Regions from separate parts of the Rubrobacter calidifluminis genome, predicted to be linked through region 2. Evidence: riboswitches for the same ligand, from Rfam matches in the RefSeq annotation. Region 2 holds a riboswitch; each other region holds the start of a gene.
What was found. A riboswitch is a leader RNA that binds a small molecule or an ion and turns the genes downstream of it on or off. The one in region 2 is predicted to bind cyclic di-AMP.
Positions count from the first base shown of each region.

Region 1: it holds a riboswitch for cyclic di-AMP, as region 2 does, so the genes downstream of both, PJB24_RS05535 (Na-translocating system protein MpsC family protein) here and PJB24_RS14860 (hypothetical protein) in region 2, are expected to answer to the same signal.
Region 3: it holds a riboswitch for cyclic di-AMP, as region 2 does, so the genes downstream of both, PJB24_RS03345 (APC family permease) here and PJB24_RS14860 (hypothetical protein) in region 2, are expected to answer to the same signal.

Region 1 is NZ_JAQKGV010000005.1:69,144-79,435, reverse strand. Features, by position in the region: gene PJB24_RS05555 (NAD(P)/FAD-dependent oxidoreductase) at 1-1,181, shown strand, start outside; gene PJB24_RS05550 (ABC transporter ATP-binding protein) at 1,178-1,918, shown strand; gene PJB24_RS05545 (ABC transporter permease) at 1,905-2,672, shown strand; gene PJB24_RS05540 (glycosyltransferase family 39 protein) at 2,650-3,843, shown strand; cyclic di-AMP (ydaO/yuaA leader) riboswitch at 3,908-4,063, shown strand; gene PJB24_RS05535 (Na-translocating system protein MpsC family protein) at 4,289-4,645, shown strand; gene PJB24_RS05530 (potassium-transporting ATPase subunit F) at 4,962-5,054, shown strand; gene kdpB (potassium-transporting ATPase subunit KdpB) at 5,056-7,122, shown strand; gene kdpA (potassium-transporting ATPase subunit KdpA) at 7,323-9,026, shown strand; gene kdpC (potassium-transporting ATPase subunit KdpC) at 9,037-9,660, shown strand; gene PJB24_RS05510 (universal stress protein) at 9,657-10,292, shown strand, end outside.
Region 2 is NZ_JAQKGV010000025.1:13,723-24,014, reverse strand. Features, by position in the region: gene PJB24_RS14870 (hypothetical protein) at 1-429, opposite strand, end outside; gene PJB24_RS14865 (alkaline phosphatase family protein) at 426-1,916, opposite strand; gene PJB24_RS14860 (hypothetical protein) at 2,170-2,454, opposite strand; cyclic di-AMP (ydaO/yuaA leader) riboswitch at 2,460-2,622, opposite strand; gene PJB24_RS14855 (LLM class F420-dependent oxidoreductase) at 2,680-3,585, opposite strand; gene PJB24_RS14850 (LLM class flavin-dependent oxidoreductase) at 3,591-4,628, opposite strand; gene PJB24_RS14845 (LLM class F420-dependent oxidoreductase) at 4,741-5,565, opposite strand; gene PJB24_RS14840 (acyl-CoA thioesterase) at 5,581-6,030, opposite strand; gene PJB24_RS14835 (LPXTG cell wall anchor domain-containing protein) at 6,223-6,711, opposite strand; gene PJB24_RS14830 (5-methyltetrahydropteroyltriglutamate--homocysteine S-methyltransferase) at 6,798-7,916, opposite strand; gene PJB24_RS14825 (aldose 1-epimerase family protein) at 8,030-8,965, shown strand; gene PJB24_RS14820 (glycosyltransferase family 2 protein) at 8,973-10,292, opposite strand, start outside.
Region 3 is NZ_JAQKGV010000003.1:73,776-84,067, reverse strand. Features, by position in the region: gene PJB24_RS03365 (ornithine cyclodeaminase family protein) at 3-896, shown strand; gene PJB24_RS03360 (alpha/beta fold hydrolase) at 954-1,832, shown strand; gene PJB24_RS03355 (inorganic phosphate transporter) at 1,829-2,932, opposite strand; gene PJB24_RS03350 (DUF47 domain-containing protein) at 2,925-3,599, opposite strand; cyclic di-AMP (ydaO/yuaA leader) riboswitch at 3,758-3,911, shown strand; gene PJB24_RS03345 (APC family permease) at 3,969-5,915, shown strand; gene PJB24_RS03340 (DUF924 family protein) at 5,908-6,477, shown strand; gene PJB24_RS03335 (hypothetical protein) at 6,483-6,914, opposite strand; gene PJB24_RS03330 (AhpC/TSA family protein) at 6,939-7,352, opposite strand; gene PJB24_RS03325 (thioredoxin domain-containing protein) at 7,353-7,487, opposite strand; gene PJB24_RS03320 (manganese catalase family protein) at 7,615-8,514, opposite strand; gene PJB24_RS03315 (lysylphosphatidylglycerol synthase transmembrane domain-containing protein) at 8,744-9,811, opposite strand; gene PJB24_RS03310 (thiamine pyrophosphate-requiring protein) at 10,046-10,292, shown strand, end outside.

The DNA.
Region 1 (10,292 bases), on a different contig from region 2:
GGGCCGAGGTCGAGGTCTTCGAGGCCTCCGACGGCGTCGGAGGCCGGGTACGCACCGACGAGCGCGACGGATTTCTGCTCGACAGGGGATTCCAGGTCCTGTTCACGGCCTATCCCGCGGTGAGGAGACACCTGGACCTCGAGGCGCTCGATCTCAAGCCCTTCGACCCCGGCGCCATAATCCGGCACGGTCTGAGCCGGACCATCCTCTCCGATCCCCGGAGAGACCCGGCCTCCCTCTTGCCCTCGCTCAGATCGGATGCGGCGACCCTCGCGGACAAGCTGCGCGTGCTCCGGCTCGCGGCGACCTCCGGACACGGTGGGGCCGAGTCTGCCGCCGGGGAGGAAGGGCCCGATTCGACCACGCTGGAATGTCTGCGGGGTCTGGGGTTCTCGCAGAGGATCATCGAGACCTTCTTCCGGCCGTTCTATGGCGGCATCCTGCTCGACCGCTCGCTCTCGACCTCGTGCCGCGTCTTCCGGTTCACCTTCCGGATGCTCGCCTCGGGGGAGGTCGCCGTGCCGGCCCGTGGGATGGGGGAGATCTCGAAGCAGCTCGCCTCCCGGCTGCCGGAGGGGGCCGTACACCTCGGGTGCCCGGTCGAGAGGATCCTCCGGGAGGACGGCCGGGCCGTGGGGGTGAGGGCCGCCGGGGAGGAGCACGAGGCCGACGCCGTCGTGCTCGCCACGGAGGCTCCGGTGGCACGGAGGCTCGCAGGGATCCAGGTGCCGGACGGGGGTCTCGGGCAGGTGTGTGCCTGCTACGCGACGGGCCTTCCCAACGCCCTGGGCTCGGGCAGGAAGATCGTGCTCGACGCGTCGGAGGGTCCTGTAGATAGCGTGGTCGCGATGGATGCTATCTCCCCGTTCTACGCCCCGCCGGGGATGGGGCTTTTGAGCGTGGTCCTCTCGGGGGTGGACGACGCCTCCGACGCGGAGATCTTCCGGCTCGGGGTCGAGGGGATCTCCGGCTGGGACGGATCACTCTCTCCCGAGCCGCTCGCCGTCTACCGCATCCCCTACGCTCAGTTCCCCCAGCCTCCCGGGTTCCACCGTACGCTGCCTTCCAACCGGACCCCCACGCCGGGACTCTTCCTCGCCGGCGAGTACACGGTGGACTCCTCCATAAACGGGGCGATACTCTCCGGCGAGAGGGCCGCGCGGGAGGTGCTCGCGGGTTGAAGACGGTCCCGGCGCTCAAGGTCGAAAAGCTCAGGAAGACCTACCCCGGGGGGCTCGTCGCGCTGAATGACGTCTCGCTCGAGATAGAGCCGGGGACCTTCTTCGGGCTCCTCGGGCCCAACGGTGCGGGCAAGACGACCTTCATAAGCAGCATCGTCAACCTGGCCCGGCCCGACCGTGGGCGCATCGAGATCTTCGGCTACGATGCCATCCGCGACTTCCGGCGGGCGCGACGCATGGTCGGGGTCTCGCCCCAGGAGGTGAACCTCGACAAGTTCCTCACGGTCGAGGAGACGCTTTTGTACCACGCGGGTTACTACGGCGTCCCGAAACGCAAGGCGCGCGAGCGGGCGGCGGAGCTGCTGGAGCGCTTCGGGCTCTCCGACAAGCGGGATGCCCGCACCAATACCCTCTCCGGCGGGATGAAGCGGCGGGTGATGTTCGCCCGGGCGCTGATGCACGACCCCGGGATACTCTTCCTCGACGAGCCGACGGCCGGGGTCGACGTCGAGCTGCGCTACAGCCTCTGGAGCTACATCCGCGAGCTCAACCGCGGGGGGCTCACGATCGTGCTCACCACCCACTACATGGAGGAGGCGGAGGAGCTCTGCGAGGAGGTCGCCCTGATCTCGGGCGGGAGGATCGCCGACAGGGGTACCGTCGGGGAGCTCGAGGAGAGGCATGGTGCATCGAGCATCGAAGAGGTCTACATGAAGGTGATCCATGCTGATAGTTGACAGAGGGTTCCTGACGCTGCTCAAGCGCGAGGTGCTGCGCTTTCTGCGGGTGTGGTCCCAGACGATCGTGCCCCCCCTTCTGACCTCGCTTCTTTACGTCGTCGTCTTCGGGTTCGCGCTCGGCGGGAGGATAAAGGAGATAGAAGGCATCCCGTATCTGCAGTACATCCTCCCCGGGATCGCGACGATGAGCCTGGTGACCGGGGCGTACTCGAACACCTCGAGCTCGGTCTTCGACGCCAAACGCGAGCGCTACATAGACGACGTCCTCGCGAGCCCGATGAGCGACCTGCAGGTCGCGCTGGCTTACTCTCTGGGCGGGACGCTGCGCGGTGTGATCGTGGGCTGCGGGGTCTTCCTGGTCGGGATGCCCTTCGCCAGGACCGGGGCCGAGAACCCGCTGCTTCTGCTCGCGGTCTGGGTCCTCGCAGCGTTCGCGTTCTCCTCGCTCGGCGTGATTGTGGGGGTCGTCTCGACCCGGATAGACCACATCTCCTTCATGGGCAACGTCATAATCCAGCCGCTCGCTTTTCTCGGCGGGGTCTTCTACTCGGTCAGGATGCTGCCGCACCCGCTGAAGGTGGCGACGCTCTTCGACCCGATCTTCCACACCGTGGATGCCGCCCGCTACGCGGCCCTCGGCGTCTCCGACCTGGAAACCTACCTTTCGTTCGCCGTGATGATCTTTCTGTCCGGCGCCTGCTTCGCCGGGGCCTGCTGGGCTATAAGCCGTGGCCCGAACCTCCGCTACTAGGAGGGAGCGGAGGGAGGGAAGCCCCCTCCGCTTCGTCCTCTGGACGTTCGTGCTCTCGCGGGCCTTCTTTCTCGGGGTGGGGGCGCTCGCCCATCTTCTCCTGCCGCGGGCCCGTCCCGGCGGCATCCCCGGGCCCTGGGGAACGCTGGGCTACTGGGCGAACTGGGACGGGGCGTGGTACTCCGGGATCGCCACCTCCGGCTACGGCCTGCACGCCCCCCAGAGCACGGCTTTCTTCCCGCTCTACCCGCTCCTCGTGCACCTCGGAAGCAGCCTCGGCGGAGGGGCGGCGTTGTGGGGGGTGGCGATCTCGCTTGCCGCATGCTTCCTTGCCCTGTACTTCGTGTATGGGATGGCTGAGAAGCTGTATGGCGGGCGGGTTGCCCGCGCCTCGGTACTCACGCTCGCCTTCTTCCCTACGGCGTTCTTCCTGAACGCGGTCTATACCGAGAGCTTCTTCCTCGCGCTCTCGGCCGGGTGCCTCTGGGCCGCCTTGGTGCGGCGCGACCTGCTCCTCGCCGGCTTCCTCGGGGCGCTCGCCGCGGCGACCCGCAACCTCGGGGTGTTGCTCCTCCTGCCACTCTTTCTCGAGTGGGTGCGCGATCGCAGGGGGTTCGGGAGCCGGGGGCTCGCGGAGATGGCGCTGGTCCCCGCCGGGCTCTGCGCCTACGCGCTCTACCTCACCGGGCGCTTCGGGGACCCGCTCGTCTTCGCCCGCCAGCAGCGGGCCTACTGGGGACGCGCGCTGACCGATCCACTCGCGACCGCCCGGATGGCGTGGAGGAGCGCGAGGGAGGGTGCCCGCTACCTCGCCGAGCCGCACGCTCTCTTCGTGAGCACGCTTCCGGAACCTTCGCTCGCCGCCTCGAACACCCTCAACCTCGCGTTCTTCACCCTCTTCCTCGCCGTGATGGTTTTCGGGGTCTTCGTGCTCCCGCCGGGGTTGAGCCTCTACGCGCTGGCCCTCGTGCTCGTGCCCCTGCTCACACCTTCACCCCTGTTCCCGCTCATGAGCCTGCCCCGATTCCTTCTCGATGCGTTCCCGTTCTTCATCGCGCTCGGGGTAACCCTCTCCCGCAGCAGGAAGGCCCTCTTCCTGTGGCTCATCCTGAGCTCATTCGTAGGTGCAACGCTCACGGCGCTGTTCGTCACCTGGAGGTGGGTTGCTTGAACCGGCTTGCAAAAGATTGCTCCTGAGGCTGAACAGCGTGATATAATGAAATTACAACTGAATACATGCTGAGAAGCCGAATCTCCTCGAAATTGAGGAGAGCGGGGGACCCGAGTGGGGCCTTGCCCCTGGGGTGAATCGCCGGTGCGGTCCGGTGTAGGGCTTAGCTCTTTCGGCCCGAACCCGTCAGCTAACCTCGTAGGCTGTAAGGAAAGAGGGCGTCCCGCTGCATTCGGGATGGTTTTGGTGGTTGCGGGCGGAACCACCTGGATGCTGCGGGATGGTCAGAATCTACTCGGACCAGTCTCTGCGGTCCTTTCCCTTGCGGGGGAGGGCCAGCGGACATGGGGCCGGTAGCTGCGACCCCTCTACTGAGGTGGAGGTGCGATGCGGCACCGGCCCTTTGCCGTTGCCGCATCCGGGAAGCAGGAGGTGCGGCGTATCTGTGGCGCACAGGCAGAGCAGGACCGAGGCTGTCATCAGCGACGAGGTCATGGCCTTTCTGCGGAAGATCATCGGCCGTGGCCCGGACCGTATCCACACCTACATGATCGATGCCCTGGCGGTGGTGCGCTGTTGTGGCGTGTTGACCGTCTTCGAGCGGCGCCTCGTCGACACCGTCCAGGGGAGGAACACGGTGAAAGACCTGCGGGAGCAGGTCTTCCGTTCAGGGGCGGAGGAACTCTCCGGGAGGCTCGAAGGTTGTACGGGCAGGCGGGTTCTATACGTCCACTCTTCGATTTCTCCCGAGAGGGACGAGTGGGTCTACGTCATCGAATTCGAGGATGGGTTGGCCGAATGAGGAATCCGGGTGCGGAGACGGTGAAGCGAGAAGAAGGAAGCCCGGCGGGTGGGTCCGATGTCGGTGGTTCCCTGGAGGGTGTGCGGGGGGTGGTCCGGACAGAATGGAATCTCCTGCTGGTCCGTTGTGGAGTTGCCTATGGGCTGATGGATCCGGAGTGCGCTCTCTACCTTTATGGCTTACGCAGCGAAGTCTACCGTCTCAGCGACTACATAGGAGAGTACGTCGAGGTCTTTGGCCCGGTCGTACGGGAAGATTGCGAGCCGCCGGTCGTGCAGGTCATGAGGTTGCAGGTTCTTCGACAGAGGTGGATGGGATGAGCGTGGCCGGATACCTGGTGCTCGGGCTCCTCTCGCTAGCCTTGATCATCTATCTGCTTTACGTGATCGTGCGTCCGGGGAGGTTTTAGGATGGCTTCCCCCCAGAGGATTCCGAAAGAGCAGCGCCCGCGCAACCTGGCACGTTCCAGAGGGATCTTCGACCCCGAGCTTTCCAGGCAGGCGGCGGCGGAGTCGTTCAAGAAGCTCGACCCGCGGGAAATGGTGAGAAACCCCGTCATGTTCGTGGTCGAGGTGGGGACGTTGGTCGTGGGCTTTCTGAGCGGGTACGGCCTTTTCACCGGCTCGTCCCTGACCGGTTACAACCTGGCGATCTTCTTTCTGCTCCTGATCACCCTGCTGTTCGCCAACTTCGCGGAGGGCCTCGCCGAGGCCCGGGGAAGAGCGCAGGCCGAGTCGCTCAGGAAGACCCGCTCGGAGACCCCGGCGAGGAGGCTCGTGGACGGTCGGGAGGAGAGGGTGAGCAGCACCGAGCTGAAGAAAGGGGACCTCTTCGTCGTTGAGGAGGGGGAGATCATCCCGGCCGACGGCACGATCGTGGAGGGGATAGCCTCGGTGGACGAGTCGGCGATAACCGGGGAATCGGCCCCGGTGATAAGAGAGGCCGGCGGGGACCGATCCAGCGTGACCGGGGGCACCAGGGTGCTCTCGGACAGGATAGTCGTCGAGGTCACCTCCGAGCCGGGACAGAGTTTTCTGGATACCATGATCTCGCTCGTCGAGGGGGCGAGCCGCCAGAAGACGCCGAACGAGGTGGCCCTGACGATCCTGCTCGCCGCACTCACCGCGATCTTCCTGATCGTCACCGTGACGCTACTGCCCTTCTCGATCTACACCGGGAAACCGGTCGGTGTGACAACCCTCGTCGCCCTGCTGGTTTGTCTGATACCCACGACCATCGGGGCGCTGCTCTCGGCGATAGGCATCGCCGGGATGGACCGGGCCGTCAGGGCGAACGTGTTGGCCAAGAGCGGCCGGGCCGTCGAGGTTGCAGGGGACGTGGACACGCTGCTTCTGGACAAGACCGGGACCATCACGCTAGGCAACCGGAGGGCGACGCGCTTCGTGCCGCTCGGTGGGAACACCGAGGAGAACCTTAGGCGGTTCGCCTACCTCTCCTCGCTCGCCGACGAGACCCCCGAGGGGCGCTCCATAGTCGAACTGGCAGAAGAGCAGGGTGTAGAGCGGGAGAACCCTGGTGGAGCGCGGTTCGTTCCGTTCACCGCCCAGACCAGGATGAGCGGGGTGGACCTTCCGGACGGGACCGGGATACGCAAAGGGGCCGTCGACGCCGTGAAGAAGTGGGCCGAGAGAGACGGCGGAATCCCGGAGGATCTGGAGCAGGTGGCCGATGAGATCTCGGAGAAGGGTGGTACGCCGCTCGCCGTGGGCGTCGATCATAAGATCATCGGGATAATCCAGCTGGAAGACATCATAAAACCGGGGATGCGCGAACGCTTCGACCGTCTCAGGGCCGCCGGGATCCGCACGGTCATGATCACCGGGGACAACCCGAAGACGGCGGCTTTTATCGCGAGGGAGGCCGGGGTGGACGACTTCATAGCCGAGGCCACGCCGGAGGGCAAGCTGGATTTCGTCCGCGCCGAGCAGAAGAAAGGGCACCTCATCGCCATGTCGGGAGACGGTACCAACGATGCCCCGGCGCTCGCCCAGGCGGATGTCGGGCTCGCGATGAACTCCGGTACCCAGGCGGCCAAAGAGGCGGGGAACATGGTCGACCTCGACTCCGACCCGACCAAGCTCATCGAGGTCGTCGAGATCGGCAAGCAATTGCTCATAACGCGTGGGGCTCTCACCACGTTCTCGGTGGCGAACGACGTGGCGAAGTTCTTCGCGATAATCCCGGCGATCTTCGTGGTCGCCTACCCGCAGCTCTCCGCCCTCAACATCATGCGTCTGGCCACGCCGCAGGGCGCGATCCTCTCGGCGGTAATCTTCAACGCGCTAATCATCCCGCTCCTCATCCCGCTGGCGCTGCGGGGGGTGCGCTACCGCCCGCTGGGCGCAAACGCTCTGCTGCGGCGCAACCTGCTCATCTACGGTGTAGGAGGGGTGGTGGCACCTTTCGTGGGGATAAAGATCATCGATCTCGTGCTCAGCGCGCTGAGCCTCGGTTAGGAGGATGCCTTGGGAGATGTACTCTACGTTCTCATCACGCTGGTGTGCTTCGGGATCATGGGCTTCTTCACCCTGGCTCTAGAGAAGATCTGACCGGAGGGGGCGATGGTGAAAGAGGTGTGGGGGCCGTTGTTTCTGGTCTTCTTCGTAACCTTCGTACTTTCGCTGATGTACCTCTATCAAGGATGAAGGGAAGCCTGATGCTGTACGGGATTTTGCAGATCATAGTCATACTCGTCGTTTTGAGCCTGTTGGCTGTGCCGCTCGGACGATATCTGGTCTGGATCTTCGAGGGAGAGAGACACCTGCTGCCAGAGAGGATGATTTACAGGCTGCTCGGCATAAGGCCGGACGATGAGATGGGCTGGAAAAGATATTCTCTCTCCCTGCTATCCGTCTGTGCGGCGTCCATGCTCCTTGGATACCTGGTGCTGAGGTTGCAGGCTCTCCTACCACTGGATACCGGGCATCTGCCACCGCAAGATCCGGATCAGGCCTTCAATACATCCTCTTCTTTTGTCACCACCACCAACTGGCAAAGCTACGCGGGTGAGGTTAGCCTGTCCTATCTTGAACAGATGCTCTTCGTGACTTTCATGCAGGTCTTCGCCCCCGCTACCGGGCTGGCTGCTGCGGCCGCCGTGATACGGGGGCTATCTCGCAGCGGGTTGGCAGAGCTTGGCAACTTCTGGGTGGATCTCACGCGTATCATCCTGCGCCTGCAGCTCCCTCTATCTTTCCTGCTCGCGCTGGTACTGGTATGGCAGGGAGTGCCTCAGACGCTCTCGCCCTCGGTGGTTGCGCACACTCTGCAGGGGGGGATCCAGGAGATAGCCCGTGGTCCGGTGGCCAGCCTGGACGCTATAAAACATCTCGGCAACAATGGTGGGGGTTATTTCAACGCAAACTCAGCTCACCCCTATGAGGATCCCACGCCGCTGACCGGTGCGCTGCAGATACTGGCGATGCTGCTGATTACGGCCTCGGTCATCCATGCTTTCGGGAGGATGCTCTCCCGCGAGAGACAGGGGGTGGTGTTCTTCGCGGTCTTCCTGGTTTTGCTTGTGGGATCCGTTGCCCTGATCTACTCCTCCGAGCAGGCGGGAAATCCGCTTCTGAGCAAGGTCGGTGCGGACCAGACCCCCACCTCGACGCAGAGCGGGGGTAACATGGAGGGTAAGGAGGTGCGCTTTGGCATCTCCCAGAGCAGTCTGTTTACTGCGGTGACGACCGGGACCCAGACCGGCTCAGTCGACAACATGCACGACTCCCTGACCCCTCTCGGGGGACTAGGAGCGTTGATCAACATGCAGCTCAATGCCGTCTTCGGCGGAGAGGGGGTAGGGTTTGTCAGCCTGCTGACGTACGCCATCCTCGCCGTATTCATCGTCGGTCTGATGGTTGGCCGCAGCCCGGAGTTTCTGGGCAAGAAGATCGATGCCCGGGAGATTACCCTCGTTGTTGTGTCACTCTTGATCTACCCGGCGAGCATCCTGGGTTTCACCGCGCTGGCGATGGTATGGCCGGGGTCTCTGAACGGCCTGGGCAACCCCGGCGCCCACGGCTTCAGCGAGGTGCTCTACGCTTTCACCTCGGGTACGGAGAACAACGGCTCAGCCTTTGCGGGGCTCTCCGCCGACACACCTTTCTACAACACGACGATAGGGCTCGCGATGCTTGCTGGTCGCTACCTGCCTCTGGTGCCACTTCTGGCCGTGGCGGGATCTCTGGCGGGGAAGGGCACGCTGCCTGAAACCAAGGGAACCTTCTCAACCGCGACACCACTTTTCGGTGCCACTCTGATCGGGGTGATACTGATCATCGGTGGCCTGACGTTCTTCCCTTCCTGGGCCCTGGGCCCGCTGGCGGAGGAGTTCCAGATGCTCGCCGGCAAAACCTTCTAGGAGGAGAGGTATGGAACCGCGCACACGTACATCGATGACCTCGCTCTTGCGGCCGGCAATCGTCTCGGCGGTCCTCTTCATGCTGGTTTGCGGACTGGTGTATCCGCTCGTTACCACCGGTGTTGCGCAGGTGCTCTTCCCGGATCAGGCCAACGGCAGCCTTCTGGAGAAGGACGGCGAGGTCGTTGGCTCGAAGCTCATCGGCCAGCAGTTTACTTCGCCGCGCTACTTCCATCCCCGTCCGAGCGCCACCCAGTCCCGCCCGTACAACGCCTCCTACAGCGGAGGCAGCAACCTCGGCCCCACGAACAAGAAGCTCATCTCCCGGGTGAGGGAGCGGGTCGAGGCCTACAGGAAGGAGAACGGGCTCTCACCCGGTGCCCCGGTGCCGGTGGACGCGGTGACCGCCTCGGGCTCCGGGCTCGACCCGGATATCTCGGTGGCCAACGCCGAGCTGCAGGCCGCACGCGTTGCGAAGGCCCGCGGGCTTCCGCTGCAGCGGGTCAGGGAGCTTATAAAGCGGTACACGACCGGGCGCCAGTTCGGCTTCCTGGGAGAGCCGCGGGTTAACGTGCTGAAGCTCAACCTGGCGCTCGACAGGCTCTCAGGGCAGGGGGGACGGACGGGAAGTTGAGCTTGAGACGCTCACCGGAGGAGTACCTCGCCCGGCTCGAGAAGGAGGATGAGGCGAGGCTGACGATCTACGTTGGCTTCGCCGCCGGGGTAGGAAAGACTTACAAGATGCTCGCCGACGCCCACGACCTGAAGCGTGCCGGGGTGGATGTGGTGTGCGGTTACATAGAGACCCACGGCAGGAGAGAGACCGAGGAGATGATCGGCGATCTCGAGGTTATCCCGAGGAAGAAGATCGAATACAGGGGTATCCTGCTCGAGGAGATGGATACAGAGGCCGTAATGTTCCGCCACCCTCAGGTGGCGCTCGTGGACGAGCTGGCGCACACCAACGTCCCCGGTTCCAAGAACGCCAAGCGCTACCAGGATGTGGAGGAGATCCTCGCCGCCGGGATAGACGTCTTCTCTACCATGAACATCCAGCACCTCGAGAGCGTAAACGAGTTCGTCGAGCGGGCCACCGGCGTAAAGGTGCGCGAGACCGTCCCCGACCGCATAGTGCGGCGTGCAGAGCTCATAAACGTCGATGTGACCGTGGATACCCTCCGGGAGAGGCTGCTGGAGGGCAGGGTGTACCCGCCGGAGCGGGTCCGGCAGGCGCTGGAGAACTTCTTCACCGAGGAGAACCTCTCC
Region 2 (10,292 bases):
GGACCTCCGCGCAACCCCCTCCCCCCAACCATCCTCTGCGATGCGGTACAGGCAGTAGAAGCCGAAGAGGGTGGCCGCCAGTGAAATCACCGTGAGCGCAACGCTCAGGTTCTCGAGAGCCGGTCGGGCACCGGAGATGTGCACCGCCACCTGCGCCAGAAGTGAGGGCAACGGGAAGAAGGCAGCCTCCGGTGGGACATGACGCTCGTAGCCGTGCGCCGCGATGTAAGAGTACCAGATCCCGTCCCACCTCGCCCAGATGTTGTGCACCAGATGGTGCGCAGGACGGGTATCTGCAGGGCCGGGGCTCGGCCGGAGGAGCCTGGCGAAGATCTCCCCGGAGGCGAAATACAGCGCCCGGCTCGCCAGGAACACGAGCCCGACGAAGCCGGCCCCGCCAGAGGCAAGCCTCTGCAGACGCTTCTTCAACTCCGGCTCCACCTCGGACGCGGGCTCACGAGATCGGTCTTCGGGTGCGGGCAGAGGATAAGGGGTGGACGCGGCCTCTGGTTGAAATTGAAGTCACGGATCAGGTTGCCGAGCTGCGGCAATGCCTCTCTCACGTCCGGACGCGGGTCCGGTCGCCCGTCGGTTTTGGGGTTGAGCCGCTGCCCGCCCAGGAAACGGTCTTCGATGAACTTCAGATAGGCGTCGAACGAGAGCGTCTGGTGGTCTATGTATCCGCGCTTCGCGTAGGGGCTTATGACGAGCCCCGGTACCCTCAGGCCGTAGCCCATCTTATCCACCTTGGGGGGCACGACGTTGTCGTAGAAGCCTCCCCAGTCGTCCCAGGTGAGGAAGATCGCCGTGCTCTTCCAGTCCGGGCTCCTCATCGCCGCGTTGATCACCCGGGTGACGTAGGCCTGCCCGTTGCTTATGAGCGCCGGGGGATGCTCGCTGTTCTTGCCGCTCGGGACGAGCCAGCTCACCTGCGGGAGACGCCCCTCCCTCGCAGCCCTGAAGTAGGCCCTGGTGCTCTGGATGTTCCCGAGCTGATGGTCCTGTCTGACCGTCTCGAAATGCGGCAGCGGGTTCCAGATGCCGGGGGTCTTCGGGCTCTGCATGGTCCTGTGGCAGAACATCTGCCCGTCGGGGCAGTCGGGTTCTGCGCCCCTGGCCACGTAGTAGCGCCAGCTCACGTGGTATTTGTGCAGCAGGTAGGTTATGTCGGTCCAGGCGTAGTCAGGGGGCCTGAGATGGCCTCCATGCTTCTGAACCGGGGGCACGGCGCGGGGGAAACGCTTTGCAAAGTCCAGCGGCTCATCCGGGCGCTGCAGGGCGCTGCGGCAGCTCATGGGGTTTTCGTTCTTGCACACCGCGGACCACGCCGAGACCGTATACAGGTGTGCCGGAAGGCTCCAGGAAGCGTTCGACTCGAACATGTGGTCCTGCAGGACGAAGTTGCGGGCGTAGGCCCAGTAGTTCGGGATCTCCCGCGCCGTGTGGTAGCCGACGACGTCTGGAGGGTTGTCGTGGGTTACGTGGGAGCAGTGGGGGTTCAGCGGGCTCTTCTTGCACAGCCGGCTCTCCCCGGCGAGCTGCTGACGGATGAAGCCGTTCATCCTGCCGCCGTTTATGTCCTTTCGGGCGTCCGTCGCGGTGTGAGGCCCGCCCAGGTCACGGTTCTTGCGGTCGTGGAAGGGTCGGATGCAGTGTCCCAGGCGCGGGTCCGGGATGCAGACCGCCGGGTGCCCGTTCTTCATCGGGATGCCGTCGGCGCCGGGGTAGGTGCCGAAGTAGTTGTCGAAGGAACGGTTCTCCTGCATGATGATGATCACGTGCTTTATCTTCTCCAGTCCGGGCGGTGCCCCAGGTGCGAGCGTCCCCGGGGACGTCTGGCCGGTGACCCTCCCCGCCCCGGAACAGGCCGCCAGGACGAGCAGCAGCGCGGACAGCGCGCCGATCGGCGAGATCACCCTTCGCCATATCCTCAGCCAACATCCCATGCCAAGCCAGCCTCTCTCATCCGGTGGGACACCTCTTCACGCCGATCCTCCAGCGGGAGGACTTCCTCCTATTAAGTCCGGAGGTTGAGAGAATTCTGAGAATAGGGCGAAAGGACGAAGAAAGCCGGAGGTGATCCCCCTGCCCGGGGATCACCTCCGGCGAAAGCAGGCCATCCGGCGGGAGAACCGTCGCGGGCGACCCGCGCTCAAGACCCCGACGAAGCTACAAACGCCGGCGGAGGCTCGAAGGGGCGAGCTCCCCCGAGAGGAAGGCTCGCTCGAGACGGCTGCGGCTCGCCCGCACCAGCTCGGGGCAACGCAGGATGTCGTCTATCTCCCGCTGCGAGCAGTTGCGCACCACGTAGTCCTCGCGCACGATCTCGTGCAGCGGGGCGCCGTCGTTTATCCGGTGGACGACGTAGTTGAGGACTTTCTCCTCCCGCTCGGTGTGAGGCCTCTCCTCCCCGAGCATCATGCGCCTGAGGAACGACCTACGCTGGACCGTCACTCCTCTTCCTCCTTCTTCGGCGCCTGCGGGGTTAGCTGACGGGTTCGGGCCGAAAGAGAGAAGCCCTACGCCCCGCTCCGGGGCGATTCACCCCTCGGCGGGCCCTGAGCCCACCTGATCGGGTCCCCCGCCTCCCGGTGCCACCCGGGAGCTCGGCGCTTCTGGCACCACTTCTTACAACCCGCCGGTATACGCCCGAAGAGAGAAGTTGTCAACCGGTGGACGCTACGCCAGCAGCGCGGGGGCCAGGGCGCGCCACTCCCTGCCGAGACCGGCCTCGGGCCGGTCGGTTATCACCTGCACGCAGACGTGGTCCGCTCCCGCGTCGAGGTGCTCGTGCACCCGCTCTCTTATTCTGCCCTCGTCTCCCCAGGCGACGAGCGCCTCCACGAAGCGGTCGCTGCCCTCCCCGGAGAGGTCTTCTTCGGTGAAGCCCTGGCGGAGCCAGCTGTTGCGGTAGTTGGGAAGCCCGAGATACCGGTTTAGGTGCGAGCGGGCGAGGCGCAGAGCCTCCGTCCGGTCCTCCGTGAGGACCACCCCCTGCTCGACGGCGAGGAGCGGCCCTTCCCCGAGGATCTCGCGGGCGTAGGCGGTATGCTGCGGGGTTACCAGATAAGGATGGGCTCCGTCGGCGAGATCTCTGGAGAGCTCGAGCATCTTCGGGCCGAGCGCAGCGAGCAGCACGGGGGCCTCCCGTTCAGGTCCTACGGCGTCGAATCGGGCCCGGCGCATGCCCTCCAGGTAGGAGCGCATCGTCGCGAGCGGCGAGCGGTAGTCGTGACCGCGCATCTCGACGAGCGGCCGGTGGCTCACCCCGATCCCGAGGACGAACCGTCCCGGATACGCCTCGGCGAGCGTCTTCGACGCGGCGTTCGTCGCCCACGCGTCACGGACGAAGATGTTGGCGATGCCGGTGGCGATCTGAATCCGACTGGTGGCGGAGAGCAGTATCGCGGCGGTGGTGAAGACCTCCCGTCCGGTCGCCTCCCCGAACCAGAGCGCCCCGTAGCCGAGCTCCTCGGCCTCGGCCACGGCCTCCCTCGCCCGGGAAGCGGGCAGATAGTTGAGGATCGAGGTCCACAGCCCCACCTCCCCACCGAGCACCGAAGGGTCGGGGTATCTCCGGTCCATCTGTCTCATGTCCGCTCCCGCCCCCCGGCCGGTGCTCCTGCGAGCCCGAAGACCCCCGCGAGAAGCTCGTAGGAGTGCAGCCGCGCGGCGTGGTCGTAGACCATCGTCGTGACCATGAGCTCGTCGGCCCGGGTGCGCTCCGCGAGCTCCTCCATCCTCTCCCTGACCCTCTCCGGGGTGCCGATGATCTGCATCGAGCGGTACGCCTCGACGAGGCGCCTCTCCGCCGGCGTGTACTCGTGAGCCAGGGCCTCTTCCGGCGTGGGAAGCGGCCCGGGCCGGCCGCTGCGCATCCTGACCCAGGCGAGCTGCATCGAGGAGGCGAGCTCCGCGGCGCGCTCCTCGCTCTCGGCGCAGACGACGGAGACGGCGAGTATCGCCGAGGGACGCTCGAACTCCTCCGAGGGCTCGAAGCTCTCTCTGTAGGCGAGCATCGGCGGGGCGGGATCGGCCGGGCTGAAGTGCGCCGCGAAGGCGTAGCCGAGCCCCATCTTTCCCGCGGCCCGTGCGGAGTAGCCGCTGGAGCCGAGCAGCCAGATTGGGGGAAGATCCACGTCGTCGGGCACGGCGCGCACCGCCGCGAAAGGATGATCCTCGGGGAAGCCATCCCCGCCGAAGGCGAGGAGTTCGGCGAAGCGTTCGGGGAAGTCCTCCGCCCCGTCCGCACCGGTGGAGCGCCGGAGCGCGGCGGCGGTCACCGGGTCGGTGCCGGGAGCCCGGCCTATGCCGAGGTCTATACGGCCCGGGTGCAGGGCCTCGAGCACCCGGAAGGTCTCGGCCACCTTTAGCGGGGCGTGGTTGGGGAGCATGATACCCCCCGCTCCAACCCGGATGCGGGAGGTCCTGTCCGCGACGTGCCCTATCATCACCTCCGGCGAGGAGCTGGCCACGCTCGGGAGGTTGTGGTGCTCGGCGAGCCAGTAGCGCTCGTAGCCGAGGCGGTCAGCCAGTCGGGCGAGCTCAAAAGTGTTGCGCAGAGCCTCAGAAGATCCGTACCCCACGCCGACCGGTGAGAGATCCAAAACCGAAAGCCTGAGATCCATAGCTCCAGACATCTCCCTCTGAAAGAGTCTTTGCTCCAGCCGCGCCAGTGGTCCCTACGAAGAGAGTGTAATACCCGGCAGCACCGGTGAAGCCTCGGAGGAGAGGCCCGGATTACAGAAAAACGTCGACGAGCCCTGAGAGCTCGTCGAGCAGCTCGGTGGTCTCAGGTTCGGGTAGGGTCGGCAGATCGAGCAACACCCGGTCGACGCCGAGCCGCTCGTACTCTTCTAGCACCTCTCGCTCGCGCGAGGCTCCGAAAACGGTCACGGGCACCTCCCTGCCGGCCACCCTTCGCAGCTCTTCCATCATCGGCGCGAGCCTCTCTGGCGGCAGCCCGTTGGCGAGCCAGGCGTCCCCGAATTCGGCCACCCTCGCGAAGGCCCGCCGTCCCCCGCCGACGTAGATCGGTGGATAGGGCTTGCTGACCGGCTTGGGCCAGGAGGCTATAGGGTCGAAATCGACGAACTCCCCGTGATACTCGGCCGAATCCCGGGTCCAGATCTCAATCATAGCCCGCAGGCGCTCGTTGACCAGCCGCCCCCTGGTACGGGGGTTGGTCCCGTGGTTCTCCATCTCCTCCTCGTTCCAGCCGACCCCGACGCCGAAGATCACGCGCCCGTCGGAGAAATGGTCGAGGCTCGCAACCTCCTTTGCTGTCGTGATGGGGTCGCGCTGTGCCAGGAGCAACACCCCGGTGCCCACGATCAGAGTCTGGGTGGCCGCTGCGGCCGCAGTGAGCGTGACGAAGGGGTCGAGCGTCCGATAGTACTTCCTCGGCAACTCCCCCCCTCCAGGGTACGGCGTCCTCCTGCTGAGCGGTATGTGGGTGTGCTCGGCGACAAACAACGAGTCGAAACCGCGCTCTTCGAGCAGCAGACCCAGGATATCGGGCTTTATACCCTCATCGGTGACGAACGTGGATACGCCTACCCTCATACTCTTATCATTGAATCACATATCGTCCGCTTCTTTCTGCTCCGGCAATACGCCCTCCCTCTCGAACCTCTCGATTCTGCTGCGCACCCATCCCGGCACCGGCACGGCCCTGCCTTCCTCCTGCGAGTAGGAGACATACACCACCTCCGCCTCCAGGACGGGATCCTCCCCTCCATGGTGGACGATCTGGAACCCGGCGACGAAACTGGACCTCCCAAAGGACTTTATACCGACCCGCACGTCGAGCAGATCGTCCAGACGCGCAGGCCGCTTGAACTCCAGCATCGCCCGGACCAGCGCTATGTCGAAATCAGGGGAAGCGCCGGTGAAGGTTATCCCGAGCCCCCTGAAATACTCGGTTATAGCCACGTCCAGGTAGGTGAGATAATGGGCGTTGTAGACGATCTTCTGGCCGTCGATCTCCGAGTACCTCACCCGGAGCGTGTGCATAAACCGATACCCCATCCGCCGCTTCTCCTCCTGCCTCCTCCGGCACAGAGACCCCCGCCAGGAGAAGGTCCTCGAGCACGGGAGACGGGGGTCGCAACAAAGTATATGACTTTCTCCGGCGCAGATACACCCTCACGAGACAGAAAGAGAGGGCCGGTTTCCCGACCCTCTCTGGAGCAATAAGCTCTGTGTAGATCTCAGCCCGAACTAGCGGATGAACCTGCGGGCGACGAGACCACCACCGACCAGGAGCGCACCAGCACCGAGCGCAACCACCGAAGCACCACCGGTGTTCGGAAGCACGCTGGTCGCAGCCGCAGCAGAGGAGGAAGCCCCGCTGCTCACGGAAGCGACGCTGGAAGCGGCGCTGCTGCTGGAGTACTGGGAGCTGGCCGGCGTGCTGCTGGCAGGAGCAGAGCTGCTCACAGAGCTTATGATGCTCTGTACCTGAGTGACGCTTATGTTACACGTCTGCGCTATCTGCTGGATGTTGTAGTTGTTGCCGTACTGGTTGTACTGCGCCTTGCCAGCCTCCTGCTGCACGGCGTTCTGCACGCACTGCACGTCGTTGTTGCCGCTCTGCACGCCGGTGGCGCCGCCGCTCTGGGTGTTCGCCCCGACAGCCTGCGCGAAGGCCGGGGCGGCCACAGCCAGCACCATCGCCAGCATCGCGGCCAACAGCATTACCTTCTTCAAATCCTCTACCTCCTGTCTCGAAGACCCTCTCTGACGATTGTTAATACTCGCAAATATTTGTTAATAAGTCAAGGGCGAATCGCCGATCATTCTCCCCAAACTTCTCTGGCCGTCTCGACGACGAGCTCGAGCTTCGCCCACTGTTCGTCTTGAGTCAGGTCGTTCCCCTCCACGGTAGAAGAGAAACCACACTGCGGCGAGAGGCACAGCTGATCGATGGGGACGAAGCGGCTGGCCTCTTCGATCCTCTTCTTCAGGAGATCTTTGTCCTCCAGCTCGCCGCGCTTGGTGGTAACGAGGCCGAGGACTACCATCTTGCCCTTCGGAACGAAGCGTAAGGGTTCGAAGGTTCCTGAGCGCTCGTCGTCGTACTCCAGGAAGAATCCGTCCACGTCCAGCTCGTTGAAGAGGGCCTCGGCGACGAAGTCGTAGCCGCCTTCGGCGGCCCAGGAAGAGCGGAAGTTTCCCCGGCACATGTGGGTGGTCACGGACATCCCGGCGGGACGGTTTTCGAGCGCCCGGTTGATGGTGCGGATGTAGATCTCGTGCTGGTGCTCCGGGTCCCCGCCCAGGGCCGCCAGGTGCTCTCTCTGGCGCGGATCGTTGAGGTAGGCCAGGCTGGTGTCGTCGAACTGCAGGTAGGTGCAGCCAAGTTCGCCGAGCCGCCTCACCTCCCCGGCGTAGGCCGAGGCGAGATCCTCCCAAAATTCTTCGAGATCCGGGTAGACGCCCTCGTCTATCGCGGCGCGTCCGCCCCGGTAGTGGACCATGCTCGGGGAGGGGATGGTGAGCTTGGGGATCGCGCTCTTCACCTGCTCTTTGAGGAAAGCGAAGTCGTCGCCGAAGATGGTGTGCTCCAGGTGCACCCTGCCCTCCACCCGGAGGGCGGCCGGGGTGTACTCTATGTCGCCCCGCTCGTTGCGGAACTTCACCTTCAGGTTACCCGCAGCCCTCTCGATCCCACCAAGCTGGTAGATGAAGTCCATGTGCCAGGATGAGCGGCGGAACTCTCCATCGGTGGCGGAGCGCAGGCCGATCGACTCCTGCATCCTGATTGCCTGCCTTATCGCCTCGTCTTCGGTGGCCCTGAGCTCATCCGCCGTGATACGCCCGGAGGCGAAGTCTTCCCGTGCTTCGAGTAGCTCTACGGGTCTCAGAAGACTTCCGACGTGGTCGGCCCTGAAAGGCGGTCTCTCGCGCTTCATACAGGCTAAAACCTCCTCGCTTCCTCGTCAGATGAGCATTCTACTAGCCCGCCGGACGGCACGTGACAGACACGTACATTGCAGGGAGACGGACCGACATCTATGCTTCCCTTATGCGGCATCCACCACGACATCCCTCTCCGACCGGAGAGCAGTTCGAGATAGAGCGGGAGGGCCTTCGGGCGGTAGTCACCGAGGTGGGTGCTACACTGCGCCTTTTCGAGGCAGGGGGCGAGCCGGTGCTCCAGGGGTTCGGAGAAGGAGAGACAAGCACCGCCTCCCGTGGGCAAGTATTGATCCCCTGGCCGAACCGGGTGGCCGGTGGCCGCTACTCCTTCGCCGGAGAAGAACACCAGCTCCCGGTGAACGAACCCGCCCGCAACGCCGCGCTGCACGGGCTCGTCCGGTGGTCGGGGTGGCGTCTGGTCTCGCGCACCCTCTCCGAAGTCTCGCTCGGATTGCGGCTCCATCCGCAGGAGGGATACCCCTTCCTGCTCGATCTGGAGGCCCGCTACACGCTCTCTGAAGAAGACGGGCTCACGGTGCGCATAACCGCCGCGAACCCCGGCCCGGGGCCCGCCCCCTGCGGGATCGGCAACCATCCCTACCTCACGCCCGGCACGAGTAGGGTGGACGATCTACACCTGCACCTGCCGGCCCGCTCGTACTACGAGACCGACGAGAACCTCATACCCCGCCGTCGCACGAGCGTCGACGGGGCCCCCTACGATTTCCGCGAACCGCGCACCATCGGGGGGACGCGGCTCGACACCTGCTTCACCGACCTCCAGCCCGACCCCGATGGCAGAACCCGCGTCCGGCTCGAAGACGCCAGGCGTGGCCGGGGCGTCGAGCTGTGGATGGAGGAGAGTTGCCGCTACGTGCAGCTCTTCACCTCGGACACCCTCCCGGGCGAGGATTTCCGGAGCGCGATCGCCGTCGAGCCGATGACCTGCGCACCGGACGCCTTCAACTCCGGGGACGGGCTGGCCGTCCTCGAACCCGGCTCCTCGCTCACGAGCGCATGGGGGATAAAACCGCTGCTCTGAGCGTCCCCTACCGCCCCTTCTCCGGCTCCCCGGGGCCGAAGCCGCGGCGTTCCATGCTCCCCCAGTCGGTGTTCCTGCGCAGGTAGGAGACTATGGCCGCAACCCTCCAGAGGGTGTTGAGCTGCCGGTATCCGAAGTTCTCGAGCACGCCGTAGAGGACGAGCTTCAGGAAGTCGGTCCAGCGCGGATACCGCCGCAGCCGCATCTCCTCCATGAAGACCGCCGCGACCGAGAGCAGGGACCCCAACCCCACCGCGACGGCGAAGAACGCCAGCGCGAACGGCACGTTGAGCACGCCGAGCAGGAGGCCGACGATGAAAGTGGCATACCCGAGAAGCTCCACCACCGGGCCCAGGAGCTCGAAGAGGAAGTAGTAGGGCATCGCCAGAAGCCCCACCGTCCCGTAACGGGGATTGAAGAGCATCCTGCGGTGGCGGATGAGGGTGTCGATCAGACCCCTGTGCCAGCGGTCGCGCTGGCGGCGCAGGACACGCAGGGTGGAGGGAACCTCGGTCCAGGCGACCGGATCGGGGACGAAGACCACCCGGTACTTGCGCCGGCCCTCGCGCAGGGTGCGGTGCATCCTCGTCACCAGCTCCATGTCCTCCCCGACCGTGTCATCCGAGCAACCCCCGGCGGAGATGAGATCGCTGCGTCGGAAGATGCCGAAGGCCCCGGAGATGATGAGCAGGGCGTTGAGGCGGCTCCACCCGGTCCTCCCGGCCAGAAAAGCCCTGAGGTACTCGACCACCTGCAGCGTCGGGAGCACCTCGCGGGGGGTGCGCACCTCGACCACACGCCCGGAGTCCACCTCGCAGCCGTTGGCGACCCTGACGATCCCGCCGACGGCCGCGACGTCGGAGTACTCTATCGCGGGCCTGGCAGCCCGCAGCAACGCGTCCTCCTCCAGGATGATGTCCGCGTCGACGCAGCAGACCAGCGGATAGCCGGCGGCGCAGATGCCGGCGTTCAGGGCATCGGCCTTTCCGCCGTTCTCCTTGTCCACGACGACGAGCCGCTCGTCGGAAGAGACGTAGACACCGCGGATGGGCGCGGTCTCGAGCTGCCTCCTCACCGGGCGGTCGGACTCCCACAGGTCGAAGCTCTTCCCGAGAACCTCCAGGGTGCCGTCCGAAGAGCCATCGTTGACGACCACCACCTCGTGCAGCGGGTAGCGCAACGAGAGCAAAGAGCGAACGCTCTCGGCGATCGTGGCCTCCTCGTTGTACGCGGGTACGATCACCGAGACCGGCGGGGCGTAGCTGGAGGCGAAGAGCTCCGGGAAACCGGAGAAGACCTCCCGCCGAGTGTAATCCGCTATCTCGAA
Region 3 (10,292 bases), on a different contig from region 2:
CGTTGCTGAGGCTCGACGAGGCGGGTGTCGGGCGTTTCCTGAGCATGGAAGAGGTGATCTCCGCGATGGAGCACGCCCTCGCGGACTTCTCGGGCGGCAGGGTGGTACAGCCCGGGCGCGTCATGGTCCCGGTCTTAGATTACCGGGGCTTTCTCGGCGTCATGCCCGCGTACACCGGTAGCGCGCTCGGGGCCAAGCTGGTCTCGCTCTACCCGCACAACGAGGGGGTTCCGACCCACCACGCCGAGATCCTGCTCTTCAGGCCCGAGACCGGTGAGCCGCTGGTGAGCATGGACGGGCGGCTCATAACCGAGGTGCGTACCGCGGCGGTCTCTGCAGTAGCCACGGAGTACCTCGCCCGGCGTGATGCAGCTGTGCTCGCGATCCTCGGGGCCGGCGCGCAGGCACGCAGCCACCTGGAGGCGCTCGGACTGGTGCGGGATTTCCGGGAGGTGAGGGTGTGGAGCCCGCGCCGGGCCAGGGCGTTCGCCGAGGAGCACGGGGCGATCGCGACAGCCTCAGCGGAGGAGGCGGTGCGGGGGGCGGATGTTGTGGTAACGGCGACGACTTCGCCCGATCCCGTGCTCTTCGGGGAATGGCTCTCACCGGGAGCGCACGTGAACGCGGTCGGCGCACCCCGCCCCGAGTGGCGGGAACTCGACGACGGGGTGCTGCGGAGGGCTATCCTCTACGTGGATTCCCGGGAGGCCGCGATGAAGGAGGCGGGAGACGTGAGGGCCGCCGGGGAGATCTTCGCCGAGATCGGGGAGGTCGTCGCCGGGGTGAAGCCCGGCCGGCGGTCGGAAGAGGAGATCACGCTGTTCAAGTCGGTGGGGCTCGCGGTGGAGGATTTGGCGACGGCGGAGCTGGTCTGGCGCAAGGCGTCGGGTCGATGAACTGCTATGAGGTGAAGGGATGCGGGCGTGCTCAGGCGTACGGGAGGGAGGCGGATCTTGTCTGATCTCTGGCGGAGAGAGCTGGTAGACGGGGAGGTCGGGCTCGCCGTCTGGTGGTCCGGCAGAGGGGACGAGCCGGTGGTTTGCCTGCACGGGATCAGCTCCCAGCACCGCTCGTTCAACGCGCTCGCGAGGCGTCTTGCCGGCGGGCGGCCGCTCATCGGGGTTGACCTGCGGGGCCGGGGGGACTCGGAGAAGCCCGGCCCCGGCTCCTACGGGCTCGAGGCCCACGCGCGCGACGTGGTGCGGGTGCTAGACCATTTCGGCCTGGAGCGGGCCACGCTCGCCGGACATTCGATGGGGGCGTTCGTCGCGCAGAGGGTGGCGCTCTCGCACCCCGAACGGGTGCGGGCGCTCGTGCTTCTCGACGGCGGCTGGCCGCGGGTGGAGGGGCGGGAAGAGCTCTCCGGCGGGGTCTCCGAGGGGCTCGCCCGCTCCTTCAGCCGGCTCCGGATGACCTTCGAGAGCCCCGACGATTACCTCCGTTTCTGGTATCCGGAAGAGGGGGTGACGATGCGGGATCTGACGCCTGAACTCGCCGATTACTACCGCTACGACCTGGAGGAGGTCGAAGGTGGCTACCGGCCCAAGGCCTCTTTAGTGGCCTGTACGGAGGATGCGGAGGACGTCGCCCGCTCGGCGTTGACCACCGCGGAGATGGGCCGCATCTCGTGCCCGGTCGCGCTGGTGCGCGCCGCGGAGGGGTTCTTCCCGGGGAGCGCGCCGCTCATCTCCGAGAACGTGCGGCGTCGGATGGAGGACTCGTTCGACGTGAGAGGGTCGATCCTCCTGGAGGACACCAACCACTACACGCTCATGTGGGAGCCGGCCGTCGGCCGGTGGGCCGGGGTGCTCCTCGAAGGCTGGACGCGCTAGAGCGTGCCTTTGGCCTTGCGGCGGCGGGTGCGCAGGACGAAGTAGTAGACCGCAGCGGCCGCGAGCAGGAGGACCAGGACGGCACTCGCGTACCACTCGGTTTGGGCGAAAAGCGTCGCCAGCGCCGCGAGCGCCGCGGAGGCTGGTACCGTGAGGATCCAGGCCCACACTATCCGCCAGGCCACCCCCCAGCGCACCGCGCTGAACCTCTTCGTCGCACCTGCCCCCATCACCGAGCCGGAGATCACGTGCGTCGTGCTGACCGGAAAGCCCCAGGAGGTGGCCGCCTGGATCACCAGGGCTCCGACCGTCTGGGCCGCGAAGCCGTGGACCGGCTCCATCTGGATGATCCTGCTGCCGAGCGTGCGGATGATCCTCCACCCGCCGGCCCAGGTGCCGAGCGCGATCGCGAGCGCGGAGGCCAGAACGACCCACAGGGGCACCGCGAAGCTGCCTATGAAGCCGGAACTGAGCAGCGCCAGCGTTATGATCGCCATGGTCTTCTGGGCGTCGTTCGCCCCGTGGCTGAAGGAGACGAAAGCGCTGGAGAGGATCTGGAGCTTGCGGAAGGCGTCGTTGGCGCGGCTCGGGCGGGCCCTTCGGAAGACGTTGAGCAGCACGACGGTGGCTATGTACGCCGCGACGAGCCCGATCACCGGGGAGGCGACGAGCGCGACGAACACCGGGTAGACCTCGTCCCAGGCCACCGCGCCCGCCCCGTAGGCCGCGATGCCCATCCCGATGAGCGCACCGATCAACGCGTGCGAGGAGCTGGATGGCAGACCGGCCCTCCAGGTGATCAGGTTCCACGCTATCGCCCCGAACAGGACGGCTATGATCTCCGCGAGCCCGACACCCCCCGAAGGTCCAACCAGACTGCCGATCGTGTTGGCGACCGTGGCGTGCAACAGCTGGGTCGCGACGACCGCCCCGATCAGGTTGAGCGCGGCCGAGAAAAGGACCGCGACATAGGGCGGTAGTGCCCGGGTGCCGACCGTCGTGGCGATGGCGTTGGCGGTGTCGTGGAAGCCGTTGGTGAAGTCGAAGCCGAGGGCGGTTGCCAGCGTGAAGAGCAGCAGAACGACCTGCGCCTCATGCATTCTTTATCGCGATCCCCTCGAGTACGTTGGCCACGTCCTCGCAGCGGTCGAGCGCATCCTCCAGCAATCCGTAGAGATCCTTCAGCTTGAGCACCTCCAGCGTCCTGTAGCTCCCCCCGAAGAGTTCGGCTATCGCGCGCCGGGAGACCGCGTCTCCCACGTCCTCCAGCCTGTGCACCTCGATTATGTGATCCTTGTAGGGCTTGCCCGAACCGAGCTTCTTCGTCGCCTCCTCGAGCTGGGATGCGGCCTGGACGAGGAGATCCGCCAGTTCCCGGGCGGGGGGTGTGATCTCGCCGATGTCGTAGAGGTTGGCCGTGTCGGCTATCTCCTCTATGTAATCCACTATGTCGTCCATGCCCGCGGCGAGCGAGTATATGTCCTCCCGGTCGAAGGGGGTGACGAAGGTCCGGTGCAGGGCGGAGATTATCTCGTGGGTGGTGTCGTCTCCCCGATGCTCGAGTTCCTTGATCCGCTTCTGGTGTCCGGCGAGCTCACCGGGGTTCGAGAATGCCACCTCGAGCAGCCGGGCAGAGCGTGAGATGTTCTTCGACTGCTCCTCGAAGTACTCGTAGAAGCGGCGCTCGCGCGGGACCAGTGAGATTGTTCCCAAGGCCCGACGCAGCCGCCCGGAAGTCGGCGGATTCGGTTTGCTCTCCTCGGACATGACCTCTTTGGCTCCTGCTCTCTCGTTGTATGACCTCCTCTAGGCTAAATACTAACCAAACTTGCGGTTTCGTACCCGCCCCGACGCGATACGAGCCACACCGCCGTGTTGACAACGGTGTGGCTGGGGGGTATATCTCCGGAAGCCATGGACGGAGAGCCAGACCGTCGCCGAACCTCCGGGGAGACCGGAGGACGGGGGACCCGTAGAAAGAGGGGTTTTCCCTCCGGGGTGAATCGCCACGAGAGCGTAGGGCTTTCTCTTCCGGCCCGAACCCGACAGCTAACCCCGCAGGCGTGAGAGGAAGGGGATGATGAGAACCATCTTTCGCTGTCCGCGGGTGGGAGAACCCGCACGGAGCGTTTCGAGATGATCCGGGCCACCCGCTCCAAGGGCCGGGCTTCCTCGAGGTTTCGCAGCTGGTTGCTCGAGAACCGGATCGAGGAGATCCAGGGTCCACACATCAAGGAGGCCCGCGAACAGCATCCCTGGTGGCAGGTGGTGTGCCTGACCGGGGTGGACTACTACTCGACGCTCGGGTACATCCCCGGCATAGCCGGGCTCGCCGCGGGTGCGCTCTCACCTATCGCGACGATGTTCATCGTGCTTCTCACCCTCTTCGGGATGCTCCCTGCCTACCGCCGGGTCGCCTACCACAGCCCGCACGGGCAGGGTTCGATCGCGATGCTCGAACGTCTGCTCTCTTTCTGGAAGGGCAAGATCTTCGTCTTGTGCCTGCTCGGGTTCGTCGGCACGGCCTGGATGTTCACGATAACCCTCTCTGCCGCCGACGGCGCGACGCATCTGGCCGAGAACCCGATAGTGCCATCTTTCCTGCACGACAAAGAGACGGCGATTACACTCGTACTTCTCGCCATCCTCGGCGGGGTTTTCCTGAAGGGCTTTCGGGAGGCCATAGGCATCGCGATCGTGCTCGTCTTCTCGTACCTATTCCTCAACCTGCTCATCGTCATCTTCGGCTTCTACATGATCTTCCAGCACCCGGCGTACCTCTCTCACTGGAAGGATGCCCTGCTGCACGGCTATGGCAACCCGCTCGACATGGTCGTCGTCTCGTTTCTTGTCTTCCCGCAGCTCGCGCTCGGTCTCTCGGGCTTCGAGACCGGCGTCTCGATGATGCCGCTCGTGAAGGGCGACCCGGATGACGACCCCCAGCGGCCCGCCGGGCGTATCCGCAACACCCGCAAGATGCTCACCGCGGCCGCTTTGATCATGAGCTTCTTCCTGATCACGACGAGCTTCGTCACCACGGTCCTGATCCCGCACAGGGAGTTCGAGCCGGGCGGCAAGGCCGCGGGCCGGGCGCTCGCTTACCTCGCGCACCAGTACATGGGCAATGCCTTCGGGACGATCTACGACATCTCCACGATCACGATCCTCTGGTTCGGAGGGGCCTCGGCCCTGACCGGGCTTCTGAACATCGTGCCCCGCTACCTGCCGCGCTACGGGATGGCCCCGGAATGGGGCCGGGCGGTAAGGCCGATGGTGCTCGTCTTCAGCGCGATAGCCTTCGCGATTACGCTGGCCTTCAACGCCGGGGTCGACTCCCAGAGCGGGCCGTACGCGACGGGTGTGCTCATCATGATGACCTCGGCGGCCGTGGCCGTGACCATCGCCGTGCGCCGGCAGCGCAAACGCAGGTCGACGCTCGTTTTCGGGCTCATAACCCTGGTGATGCTCTACGCCGACGTCGAGAACATCCGCTCCCAGCCGAACGGGATCGTGATCTCGATCCTGTTTATCGTAGCGATAATCTTCGTCTCCCTCGTCTCCCGTGCGCTGCGCTCGACGGAGCTGCGCCAGGAGTCCATAGAACTCGACGATGCGGCCTGGGAGTTCATCAACGAGGCGCTCTACTCGGGGGAGATACACATCATCGCCAACCGACGTCAGGCGGGAGACCGCCGGGAGTACGAGCTTAAAGAGCGTGAACAGCGGGAGGCGAACCACATCCCGCGCGAGATCCCGGTTCTGTTCCTCGAGGTAGAGGTGGCCGACCCCTCGGAGTTCACCGACGTGATGGAGGTGAGGGGGGCCAGGGTGGACGGCTACCGGGTGCTGCGGGCGGAGAGTTCGAGCGTCCCGAACGCGATAGCGGCCTTCCTGCTGTACCTGAGAGACAAAACCGGCGCGAAGCCTCACTGCTACTTCGGATGGACCGAGGGCAACCCGCTGGTCTACCTGGTCCGCTACATCCTCTTCGGCGAGGGAGACATCCCGCCGGTCACGCGCGAGGTGCTGCGCGAGGCGGAGCCCAACCCCAAGCGGCGTCCGGCGATACACGTCGGTGGGTGATCTGGACCGCATGGAGGAGATACTCCGCTTCTGGTTCGGGGAGGGCCGGGAGTTCCGCGAGGAGTGGTTCGGGGGTGGCGAGGACTTCGACCGTGAGGTGAGCGAACGGTTCCGCGCCGACTACGAGTGGGCTGCCTCCAGGGAGCTCGGAGACTGGAAGGAGACGCCCAGGGGTTGCCTCGCCCTGATCCTGCTGCTCGACCAGTTCCCCCGCAACATGTTCCGGGGCGACCCGCGCTCCTACACAACCGACCATCTGGCGCGCGAGGTCGCCCGCGAGGCGCTCGAGAAGGGCTTCGACCGTCTCCTCACCCCGATGGAGAGGATGTTCGTCTACCTGCCTTTCGAGCACAGTGAGGATCTCGAAGACCAGCGCCTCTCTGTCAGGCTGTTTCGGGCGCTGGAAGAGGAGCTCGGGAGGCCCGAGGTGCTGGAGTACGCGCTCAGGCACGAGGCGGTGATCGCGCGCTTCGGACGTTTCCCGCACCGCAACGAGATCCTGGGTCGGCGTTCGACGCCGGAAGAGCTGGAGTTTCTCTCGGGACCCGAGGCCCCTTTCTGATGTCTTTATCCTGAGCTCCAGTGCCGGGCCCAGACCCGGCGTTCCTTCCGCCGCCCGACGGCCTCGCGTAACACCTCGTCGAGGCTCCTCTGGCAGTCTTCCTGCTCGAAGGTTTCGATGACCTCGTTGAGCTCCAGTATGTGGTCGCGGTTGGTGAGATCTCCGAGGAAGGCGGCGGCCTCCTCCCGGTCCAGACCCTCCAGATCCGCGAAGCGGTCTATGACCGCGCTCATGAGATCCATCAGGAGCCGGCGTTCTCCCGGCTCGTCGGCTGGTAGGCCATGCCGGGTGCGACGCTCGAATTCGTCCCCGAAGAGGAGGGCGGCGAGCATGATCCTGTACCGATCCTGAGCGGTTCTCCGGCCCCAGGCGAGCTCCATGGTATCCCGGGAGAGCATGTCCAGATAGGCTTGCGCCTTCTGAAGCGCGTCATTCAAGGGGAACCTGCTCCTGATCCTCCGCTACCGGCCACCGTCGAGCGCTTCGAGGAGCACCTCGTTTGGTGGGTTGTCCGCCGAGGCGCGGGCGTAGTGCGCCAGGCGCAGCCTCCCTGAGGCGTCGAAGACAAAGGCCCCGGGTAGCTGCATCGGGTCACCCGCCGTCGGTCCCTGTCTCTGTCCCTCGAGTACCGCCCGGATCCCGCTGCCCCAGTTGCGCGGCCCCGCGACCTCCAGGATGTTGCCGCGCCTGAGACCGAATGCCCGGTAGGCGTGCCGCTCCGGGTCGGAGAGGCACTCGAAGGGCAGGTCCATCTTCTCGCAGAACCGCGCGGTCTGCTCAGGATCGGCCATGCTCACCAGCGCCACCCGGGCGCCTCTCTTCTCGAACTCTCTGCTCCCGCCGCGCAACTGCGCGACCCACCGGCGGCAGAATATTCACCCGAGGTGCCGCAGAAAGGCGAGGACGAGGGGACGCCCGCCGTGCAATTCGGTGAGGTTTACCTCCGTCCCGTCGGCACGCTTGAACGTCACCTCTCCGAAATCCTCTATGCCGCTTGCTTCTCCGGGCACGAAACCCTCCTTCTGTTCGCCTGGCACCCTGATTCTATCCGCTCCGGCGCCCGAGCCTGTGGAAGAACGTACGAAGGGCGGCGCGGAAGGCCTTCCGCACCGCCCCCGTCCTCCGGGTTTTCAGACGTTACTTCAGGAGACGCTGGGCGATCTCGGCGAGCTCTCCCGGATGATAACCCGGTGCGTAGACGTTGGGCTCCTCCGGCGGATCGGCCGGCTGACCACCCTCCGGCGGGCCGTCCTGCACCCTGACCTCCTGGCCGTCGTCGGGGTGCGGCCCCTTCCAGATCTTGCCGATATCCTTGAAGTCGTCGGGCGAGAAGCGGTAGAGGGTGCGGTGGTCGCCCGAGTCGAGGAACTTCTTCGTCTCCGGGAACTCAGAGTTGGGGATGTTCGGGATGTTGAGCATCTTGGTGACGTTGGCGCCGGTGAGCTCTTCGAGCGCCTTGGCGTAGGCCACCTGATGCACGCCACCGCGCACGAGCAGATAACCGAGCATCGCACGGGCGACCGGATGGTCGGTCATCTCGTAGACGCGGATCTTGCCCATCCTCGCCCCGCTCTCCAGGAAGAAGTTGTGCAGGAGGTCGAGCACGAGGTCACCGGAGTTGAACACGTAATCACCCTGCCAGGGCTGCCCCATTGAGTTGGCGACGAGCGCGCCGGCCCCGTTGTTGATGAAGTGATGGGTGTTGCGTACGCCCGTGAGCCCGGAGAGAGGTGTGCTCGTCGGGTTCGCATGCCCGTCCTCGGTCTCGCCGGCGGCACCGGTGAGCATGCTGTTTATGGTGGCGGCTACCAGCTCGATGTGCCCGAGCTCCTCGGTGGCTATATTGGCGATGAGGTCGTAGTAGGGCTTAACCTTCTTGCGCCCCCGGAAGTTGAACGACTGGTAGGTGTAGTTCATGAGCGTCGACATCTCACCGAAACGCCCCCCGAGGAGCTCCTGCACCGCCGCGGCGGCGTTGGGATCGGGCTCCTCCGGCATCGGCAGCTCCACCTGCAGCTTGTCTATCCGGAGATACATGCGATCCTCCCCTTTCTAGTTGGATCTTCCGGATCTTCTCCGTCAACCCTGATCTAAACACGCCCGTCCATGCGTGTACCCACCCGCTCCGGAGATCACCTCCCCTCTTCTCTCCCGCAGGCCATCTCACCGTTACCCTCTACCCCTGGCCCGGTCCCGCGAAACCTCCCCCCGGATTGGAGATGTGAAAACAATAACAGTTATTGGTTTTTGAGTTGTCCGGTATCTTTCAGCCGGATTTCTGGGAGGCCAGCTCGTCCCGGGCTATTTTGATGTCGTCCCAGATGCTGGGTCCGGCGAGGAAGGCTCCGGCAATGAGTTCGGAGTAGTGGTTCAGGAAGCGCCAGACGATGACGCCGGCGAGCAGCGAGCCGTGGCCGACGTAGGCGTTCATGAGCGCGACGAAGGCGACCTCGGCGGCGCCGCTGTTGCCCGGAGTGGGGGCGAAGGGCACGACGATGAACAGGATGTACTGGGCGGTGAAGACGGCGATCCAGTGCTCCCCGGACCATCCGGTGGCGAGCAGGCCGAGAACCCCGAGCAGGGGGTAGAGCAGCCAGAAGACGGCCATGAGGGCGAAGGCGGCGACAACGCCTTTCGGGTTGTCGTGCCAGAGCAGGAGGAGGTCGTCCCTGTAGTTGCGGAAGAATCTGGTGAGGCGCTCTCTCCAGGAGGGGGATGAGCTCTCTGGGGTATGCTCATCCCGCTCGCGCCTCTTCCTCCAGCGACGCACCGCGAAGCCGCCCGCGGCGAGCAGCACGACCACCCCGACGAAGACGCCGGCCAGAGGCCACAGGATGCCGGCGTTCTGGGCCTGATGGGCTCTGGCTTCTACCCTGCCGACGAACGGGACGTGGGAGACGAAGAACAGGCCGATTACGGCGCCGATGGCGAGGGAGGTGACGTTCGCTATCGCCCTGACGGTCGCCACGGCGCTGCCCTTGTCCGCCGGGAGCCCCAGGCGTTTGAGCTCCATGATCTGGGCGGCCACCTCCCCGCCGGCGAACGGGGTGATCGCGCCGACCGCCTGGGTGACCAGGTAGACGCGGGTCGTCTTCAAGAGGGGAAGGCCCAGGAGGTGCCGCTCTGCGACAGGACTCGCCTCCACGTCGTGGCGTGAGAGCACGGCCAGGGTGGCACCCTGCACGACCCACACCGCGAGCGTGACGACACCACCGACGACTATGGGCCAGATCTCTACTATCCTGAGCGAGCCCTTGACGCTCAGGGCGGCGACGATCACGCCGGCGGCGCTCAGGAGCAGCCCGAGCAGGATGCTGAGCAGAGATTTCTTCACCCGTCTCTCCCGGTCTCTTCGTGCGGTTGGATTCCGGTGCATCGTACCATTGTTTGCGTTACAGCAGATCCGACTACTTAGAGGAGAGGCTGTGGGGGATGAAGAGACGTTAATGCTTCTTTACCGGAGGCTCACAGAACTTTATCCCTGCTTTACCGGCCCTGGAAATAATGAATCCTGTATGCCGCCACTGACCGCTGGCGGCCGTCGGACCTGACGGACAGGAGGACCACGTTGGCCGAGACGGTGGGAGACTTCATACTCAGGCGCTTAAGAGAGCTCGATGTAAAGCGCATCTACGGTTACCCGGGGGACGGGATCAACGGCATCCTGGGGGCGTTCAACCGGGCGAACAACGACCCGGAGTTCATACAGCTGCGCCACGAGGAGGTGGCGGCCTTCGCAGCCTGTGCCCACGCCAAGTTCAGCAGCGAGGTGGGGGTGTGCATGGCGACCTCCGGCCCCGGGGCCATACACCTCC